2 regions of the Aureibaculum koreense genome follow, and region 2 is predicted to be linked to the other one. Evidence: riboswitches for the same ligand, from Rfam matches in the RefSeq annotation. Region 2 holds a riboswitch; the other holds the start of a gene.

Region 1 (4,430 bases), on a different contig from region 2:
TCCAGATTCCTTAAATAATTTTGCTGATAAATTTTCGAGATATTCAACTTCATCATCGCTTAAAGAAAGTCCTTCCTGTTCGTTATAAGCGGCAATGTCTTCAATTTCAATTACCTTTTCTGGTTGAATATGAACATCAAAAATTTCTTGATTTAACACCTTGTATTTCTGAAAAAGCATAGGGTCAAAATCAGAAAAATCTTCGTTAACAGTCTCAAATTCCTCAATTCTAATAATACCCTCAATACCCATATTTTGGGTGATTTCAACGGCATTGGTGCTCCAAGGTGTTATCATTGCGGCACGAGGACCAACAAAAAAAGCATCTACAGATGCTTGTTGTAATAAGGTTTTATTGCCAAACAACCAAGTGAGTTTGGTTATAGTTTCACTTGATAAACTGGTTGAGGCCTGCCCGTCCGTTAGGCGGGTTTGTACTGCAAATACTTTGTTTTGTGGCTCTCCAAAAAAATAGATCATTACTTTGATTTTGTGAGCAGTAAAAATACATATTTTGACCTTTATACATAATTAAAAAATGATTAAAAGATGAATTGTTTTTAACATAGTATTGTTAGTATCTAACGGTTATATTTTGTACTCATCATTATAATTAGTTTATTGAAAATAGGTAAATTGCGTCTCCATTAATTTAGTTAGTATAATCATGAAAAAAATAATTTACACTCTCCTCCTAATCATCCCGATCATAGCCTACACTCAAAAGAACCCAGTTAGCTATAACATTAAATACGACAATATTTCCAACGGAAAAAAGAGTGATAGAAAAACAACGATTACCTATCAAAATCAAATTGTATTTTTATCCGAAAGCGACGATAAAATTCAACAATTTACCGATTATAAGACTAATGAAATTGTAAGTACAACAGAATATAATGACAAATTGTTTAAAGAAGTTACTCCGTTTGATAGTCTGCCCAAGCCTATTTTTGAAGACAAGCCGGAAACCATTTTAGGCTATAAATGCAAATACGCAAAGTATTCTTATTTTTCAAATACGATTGAAATGTGGTTTACGGAAAAAGCTACTATAAAAGGTTCGCCAAGTCCTACTTTTTTGCCGAGTAAAAATGCCTTAGTGTTAAAAATAATAATAAATGGAAATCGTATTTTGTTAGCAAGTTCTATCGAGAAAAATAAAAAAGCAGCCCCACGCAAATATCTTGCCGATGAGGCACAAGAGGTTACCACGCCCGAATTTGAAGAAATCAAAATAAATTCTAGGTTTATAAAAGTGCCCATTTTTGATAATGAAATTGTGAATTTTGACCCTTCAATTGAGGTTCCCGATGCTAACAGCTTAGAGATTGATAAAATGTACCGTTTGAGCAAGGGTTCGGTAATTATGAAAAAAATAAAACTCACACCAGAGCTAAAAAACAGCGGTAACATATTTGTAAAATTACAATGCCGTTCCAATGGTGATGCGTATGACAGAACGGGTTCGGTGTTTATAATTCCTGTAGATGAAAACATTTCGGTGATGGACGCTTACCTAAAAGGATTGGATCAATTACCGATTTATACCGATAATACAGGAGAAAAATATCAAGGCATAATTAAAAGTGAAAATTATAAACCACCCGTTGAGATTATGCGATTTTTTACCTCATTTGGTGCAGATTATTTTAATGATAAACGTGTAATAAATAATTACGATTGGGCAGAAGATGTACGTTATAAACAAGAAATCACTCCATTAATTCCAAACAATGTTGATGAAATTTGGGTTGGGGTTTTTATAGGGAATTATGATAAAGGTGGCCATAAGGTAAGCCTTGAGTTAGACTTTTACCCTTCGTTTAGAGTAGATGAAACTAAAACCTCTAAATATATTGAACCTTTATTTTCTACCGTAAATACTTTGGAAATGTCAGGTCAGAATTATGGACGATTGTTCAAAACTGACACACTAACAGTTCATTTTGAAATTCCAAAAAACATTGAAGATTTACAATTGTTGTTTACTACCACAGGCCATGGTGGATGGGGCAGGGGAGATGAGTTTGTTCCTAAAATGAATAAAATTTTTATCGATGGCAAAGAAGTTTTCAAAATCGTTCCATGGCGTACGGATTGTGCTACTTATCGTTTTTCGAATCCTGCCTCAGGTAATTTTGGAAATGGATTATCTTCCAGTGATCTAAGCCGTTCCAATTGGTGTCCGGGAACACCAACACCACCTTATTATATTCCGTTAACAGCGTTAAAACCGGGTAAGCATACTATTCAAGTTGTAATTGACCAAGGAGAAGATGAAGGGAGTAGTTTTAGCCATTGGAGCGTGACGGGCGTATTGACGGGAACTCTTTCTTTGGATGAATAACATAATTTATCAGTTGTTTAAATTTCTACCTAATGCAACGTACATTTTTTGACCTTTTGTCCTCGATATTCCAGCTCAATCATAATCCCAAATAATTCTTTGTTCTTAATACTAATTAATCTATCTTTGCCACGTATTGGTTTTACACTTTTAACTAAGAACTAGAAGTGGAAATTAAAAGGGAATTCTGTTAAAATCAGAAGCTGTTCCCGCAACTGTACGCTTAGTTCCGACGCGTCGGAATGCTTATTGTAAAGACTGCTTACCACTGTCCGCCGACGGCGAGATGGGAAGGTTAACAATAAGACGCAAGCCAGGAGACCTGCCAATTACAAACACATTTTAAAACAAAATTACCTGTTCGGGATAAACAGAAATTATGAGATATTATATCGCCTACATTTTATTTTTATGTACTTTTCTTGGCTATTCGCAAGGAAAAGGAACTGTTTTGGATACGGTTTATCTATTTGCAGAAAAATTGGAAGATAAATCCGTTGGGCAACCTATTATTTCTATTTCTAAGGCACAATTATCAAATTACCGTCCACAACTAACCGAAGTTTTACAATTTGAGACTCCCATTCATTTTAAAGAAAACGGATTTGGAATGGTGTCTTCGGCATCATTTAGAGGTACTACTGCTCAGCAAACTGCTGTGGTTTGGAATGGTATTAACATCAATTCTCCATTTTTAGGACAAACGGATTTCAACCTTATTAATACACAAAATATCTCGGAAGTATTGGTGCGTCCCGGTGGTGGAAGCACACAATTTGGAACAGGAGCCATTGGTGGGGTAGTGTATTTGAATAACAAGTTAGAGGTTTATCAAAAAAACACCCACGAAATCAGTGCTTCTTACGGGAGTTTTAATACTAAAAACCTAAACACAAACCACAGTATCTCAGGTAAAAAAACGAATCTGCAAATCGGTGTAAGCTATTTAGATTCCGATAACGACTATAAATATTTGGATACGGATAATCGTAACGAAAACGGACAGTTTTATAACATCAACGCATCTATAAATGGTATTTATAAACTCAATGCTGCAACTACGTTTAAGGTATATTCCAATTGGTTTTCTGGTGAAAGGCATTTATCAATTTTAGAAACCACGCAAACAAGAAATAAATATACCGATGAGCATTTACGATTGTTAGGTGAATATAAGCACAAATCGGGCAAAAACCAATCAACGGTTAAGGTTGCCTTACTAAACGAAAAGTATAGGTTCTATCCTGAACTTGATACCAGAGAAGGTTCTAATAACGGCAATGGCTGGACATATATTGCCAATTATAATTATAAAGTACAGTTCAAAAAACTGCTGTTAAATATAGGAGGAGAATACAATTTAGCTACCGCAAAAGGAACAAACTATGATAATGTAAAACGAAATTCAGGAAGTGCCAATCTTTATCTAAAGCATCAATTATCAAAAAAGTTTACCTATCAGACCACATTACGAGGGGAATTGAACGAAGATTATGAAAGTCCCGTTTTATTTTCTGTTGGTACCAATTGGCAACCTATTCCTGAATACGCACTTAAAATAGCTATATCCAAAAATTATAGAATCCCCACCTTTAATGATCTGTACTGGCCTGGAGCAGGAAATCTTGATTTGAAAGCGGAATCATCGTTACAGTATGAGCTTTCCAACGAATTAATTTTCGATAATTTAAAATTTATTTTGACTGGTTATTATAATGATATTGACGATTTGATACGCTGGTTACCATACTCAGGCAATTTATGGAGGCCTATGAACACAAATAGTGTTAAAACTTATGGAATAGAAAGCAATGTGAACTACGGTTTTGCTATTAATAACCATCAATTAAAACTCAATGCCCTTTACAGTTATACTATTTCTAAAAATAACGAAACAGGCTATCAGCTAACCTATGTGCCATATCATAAAGCAACTTTCGGAGTGTTCTATAAAATCAAGAATTTTTCTACGAGGATAAACACTATTTATACCGGTGAGGTTTTTACGCATACAAACAACAATCCCGATACGGTACTCAACGATTTTATATTGACCAACCTATCGGCAAATTATACTTTC
Region 2 (4,430 bases):
AATCAATATGATTATATCTTCCATTGTTAAATGTAAAATAAAAGGGGTTGAATATGGTGTTGCATTGGTGAGTGAGGGCGTATTCCATTTTATGGATGAAGAAGAAATTATCAATTCAGGAATTAATTTCACTTATGACGACCACGGACATCCAGAGTTGGGTAATGTCAGTAAGTCGCATATATTCAATTATTTATTGCAAATTAAATTAAAAGAAATTGGACTGGAAGTGAAATCTAGGCCAGTTGAATTGGGTTATGAATTAAGATGTTGTAATCCGATAGCATTTGATTTAACGCTTTGTACTTTATTGGGTATTGGTGTTAAAAAATTATTTGATCAAGGCAGTACCGGGTGCATAGTAAGTGCAAATTCTAAGGGAGATATTACCCCGTTATTTTTAAAAGATTTTGAAGATGAAAATGGTAAAATTCCTCCTAGATTAGTTAACATAAATTCAGATATGGTTCAACTGTTCATTAACAATCTTTTCTTTATTCAAGAAAAGGATTATAAAGAGGCAAAACAATATTTATCAAATCCAGAGGAATATGATTTCAAAAAAATATTAAATTGGATTTAAAATTAAAACAATAATATGGCACAATTTTCAAGAATAGAAGTCGCAACAGCAATGAAAGAAACAGGAATGATTCCATTGTTTTTTCATAATGACATAGAACTAAGCAAAAAGGTATTAAAAGCCTGTTATGATGGTGGAGCAAGATTAATGGAATTTACCTCGCGTGGCGATTTTGCCCATGAGGTTTTTGGTGAATTGACCAAATACGCCATTAACAAACTTCCCGGAATGATTATGGGGGTTGGTTCAGTAACGGATGCGGCAGCAGCTTCGTTATATATGCAATTGGGGGCAAATTTTATAGTAACGCCTGTTTTACGGGAAGACATTGCCGTTGTATGTAACAGACGAAAAGTATTATGGTCCCCAGGCTGTGGTACATTAACGGAAATTACCAAAGCGGAAGAGTTGGGCTGTGAAGTGGTTAAATTGTTTCCTGGTGATATTTATGGCCCTCAATTTGTAAAAGGTATAAAAGGCCCTCAGCCTTGGACGAGCATTATGCCCACAGGCGGAGTATCGCCAACAAAAGAAAACCTAAAAGGTTGGTTCGATGCTGGAGTAACCTGTGTTGGAATGGGCTCCCAATTAATTTCAAAAGAGATAATTGCAAATAAAGATTTTAAAGGGCTGGAAAAAAAGGTCAAAGAAGCTTTAAATATTATTAAAGATGTTAGAAAATAACTCAGTTATTTTGGTTTTAATTTTTATAATTTAAGGATGTAATCCATTTATTGAGTCGTCCTGAAATAAGTTGTCAGTTTTTAAAATTAAATTAAACCAGAGAAGTTAATTTCTCTGGTTTTTTGTTGAACGAGTTTAAACTTAGAGTAATGATGCAACTTTAGTTCCTTTCAACACATTTTGTTGCATTTAATTATATGGAAAGAGCTCGCCCATAACACTTATACAACATCCTAGATTATGAATTACACTCCACTTGTCCGCTTATTCATGAGAAAAATCCGTTGCGTGGTCAAACTCCAATAATCCTTAGGTAACCTCAAAAGAGTGTTATTAATTAAAAAAGGAGCTAATAATTGATCATTTAGATTTTGCTTTTACGGTTGTTTACCTATATATTCTTTATCTGAGAAAATTATATCTATAGGTGAATTACCCACATTTTTAATTAATTTAGACCGTGTTTTATCTTCATTATAAATGACCAATACACTTTTTTCGGTATCTAAAAAGTCTTCAAGACCCAAAACGTAGACTTTTTTTGTCAATGGGTGTTCTTTAACTAAAGTGGTCAATAGCACATCGTTTAGCATTGGTGTGGAAAATTTTTCAATAGTTTTTGATTTTGTATTAAACCTATAGATTATACCTGAACTTGACTCGCTCCAATAGGCGTTATAACTATTTTTGCTCATAGTCAATAGGCTATTTGTATACAGATTAACATTGTCGTTTGTAATTGTTATGTTTTCAGCAATGGAATAGTCGAAATTTAATTTAATAAAGGAAGCCTTTTCTGTTCTTTTTTCCGTAGCAACCCATATAAAACCATCCGCATCTTTAATTATACCTGATATATGTTCTTTAAATTCTTGAAGAGCTGTAATTTTTTTAGATACAATATCCATAGCTTTTAACGTTTTGCCATCTGCAATTAAAACATTGTTGTTATCCAATAGCAAAGCCGAATTACTTGGTAGCATTTTTGTGGAAATAGTTTCTATGGGAGCACTGATGCCAGTATTTATATTGACATGGCCCAATTGATATTTTTTACGTCTTCCTCTGCCGGTTGAACCAACGATCAATCCTTCATCTTCAGAATACATTAAAAGATTACCAGGGTTATCTATATCGGAATTTGATACTATGCTTTCTTCTGATAATGTTTCTATATTTAGTTGAGAAATAAAATTTGGTCCTTTACGATTAACAATATAAATGCTTTCGTTATCATTATACATTGACGAAGCGTTACCGTTTACAGAGGTATAAACATCAGGAGTGAATGCAAAAGCGGTGTCCAAATGTCCCAAGGAGGTTTTGTCGGATTCAAATGTTAGAATAAAGGTATTATCATAGGTTTCAATAATTTTTGGATTATCAGAATCCGAAGAGCACGAGGCGATAATAAATGCAAATACGATTGCAGTGAAAAGTGTTGGTTTTTTCATTATAATTGTTTAAAAAGTTACAAAGTCAAACAGCCTTTAAGTACACTAGATTAAAGTATATTTAATGAAAAGGTGTTATAAATATATTTTCGCCTTTTATCCGAAAGCAGAAAATAAGAATGTAGTTTTGGCAGGTCTCCTGGCTCGCGTCTTGTTAAAACCTTCCCGTGTTAACAGTGGTGTAAGAATTTAACAAGCATCTTCTTAAAAAGATTTAGCTCACAGTTGCGGATACAGCTCAGGATTCTTAAAAATAAATCACCTGATTCCCTATTAATTTTATTTTTATCATAAAAATAAAAACCAAAACTCGAAAGCAAAGATACTTAAATTCGCTTTAGGAAAAGAGCTTCATTAAAAAAAATTAGGCATAACCTTAGATTTTATGTTTTCAGCTGCATTTACAGAAGCTGTAGCTTTTAACATTCGGTAAAACTAAAAAAATCCATTCCAAAAAAAAGGAATGGACTTTGTGCTTTAGGTGACCTAGGCAAGATTACTCCCTACGCTCATGATTCTGTAAAGCTCCGCTTTGAAAATTAAAAACCCTCAAAATCAAAAAAGCAAGCTTTATAATTTTGCTTGCTTTTTAATTTATTCGTGACCTCGACAGGATTCAAACCTGTAATCTCTTGAGCCGTAATCAAGTGCATTATTCAGTTATGCTACGAGGCCAATTTTTATTTGGAGTGCAAATATATTCCTTTTTTTTGAACTGATTTGAACTTTTTGCATTTTAGCGAAAATTAGTCAGTTTCTGTCCCGTTGAAGACTTTTTTGATTTTGCATAGCCGTGCTATGGAAAGATAAAAAGGAGAAAGTGGGCGTAAAGAGGCAATTTTTTAGCAAATGAGAAGAGTTTAAATCAGTTCATTACTTAAATAAAAGGATATGAGTAATAATTTTAAAGGCCTAGATCTTTTTTGAAATTCTCTAATATTGGTGTTGCTTTTTCTAAATCTTCTTGATAGATAAATAATTGAACTTGAGAGGGGGAACCTCCATAAAAACCTGAACGCAAACCCGATTCAAAATTATTTTTTACCAAAGATGGTATTTGTTGGTCGTCTAAATCTAATTGTAAGCGTTGAATTTCAATTAATGAACCTGTAAAAAATTTAATATGTTTAGAATTATCGTCCATATGATATAGTTTAAGGCAAAGATATAAAAGATTATTATGAGTCGAGACTGTTTTTGGTAACATAATACCGCCAACCTATTAAAGCCAATTGCAGTTTAGTAGCTTTACTCATGTCAAAATCTTTTTTTGATAAACTAGGGAGCAACCATTTGTTTAATTTTGCTAATATTTTGAAAAACTTTTTTTTCATAGTACTAAATTAAACAAAAAAGCTCTCTTTTTAAAGAGAGCCGTTCTGGTCGAGTTAGTATTTTATATTATTCCTTTTTTAAGGCAATTTCAACGACCCCATTTTTGCCTTTGTCGCCATACTTTTCTTCCGCTTTTTTGCCTTTAAAAACATTAATGCTTTCGATATTATCTGGGTCAATCTTGTCCATTTCTTCTTTTGTGATTTCTTTACCATTTAAAATGTATAAGGGTTGTTCTTCTCCAGAAGTTCGTATTTTAAATTTGCTTTCTTTTTGTTCATCACCCTCATCAGTTATAACTTCATATACATCTTCATGTTCACCATCTTCATCTTCTTCTATTTCAATAATTATTTTTTTGGTTTCGACTTTGG

What was found. A riboswitch is a leader RNA that binds a small molecule or an ion and turns the genes downstream of it on or off. The one in region 2 is predicted to bind cobalamin.
Region 1: another riboswitch for cobalamin. It lies ahead of UMM65_RS07770 (TonB-dependent receptor plug domain-containing protein); the one in region 2 lies ahead of UMM65_RS06575 (DUF5074 domain-containing protein).

The regions. Positions count from the first base shown of each region.
Region 1 covers NZ_JAXKVV010000006.1:133,399-137,828, reverse strand. Annotated here, with positions in the region: gene purL (phosphoribosylformylglycinamidine synthase) at 1-480, opposite strand, end outside; gene UMM65_RS07775 (PNGase F N-terminal domain-containing protein) at 668-2,350, shown strand; cobalamin riboswitch at 2,471-2,694, shown strand; gene UMM65_RS07770 (TonB-dependent receptor plug domain-containing protein) at 2,730-4,430, shown strand, end outside.
Region 2 covers NZ_JAXKVV010000005.1:121,136-125,565, forward strand. Annotated here, with positions in the region: gene UMM65_RS06565 (6-phosphofructokinase) at 1-583, shown strand, start outside; gene UMM65_RS06570 (bifunctional 4-hydroxy-2-oxoglutarate aldolase/2-dehydro-3-deoxy-phosphogluconate aldolase) at 599-1,267, shown strand; gene UMM65_RS06575 (DUF5074 domain-containing protein) at 1,645-2,721, opposite strand; cobalamin riboswitch at 2,834-3,044, opposite strand; tRNA gene UMM65_RS06580 (tRNA-Arg) at 3,323-3,396, opposite strand; gene UMM65_RS06585 (putative signal transducing protein) at 3,626-3,865, opposite strand; gene UMM65_RS06590 (SsrA-binding protein) at 3,900-4,055, opposite strand; gene UMM65_RS06595 (TonB-dependent receptor plug domain-containing protein) at 4,123-4,430, opposite strand, start outside.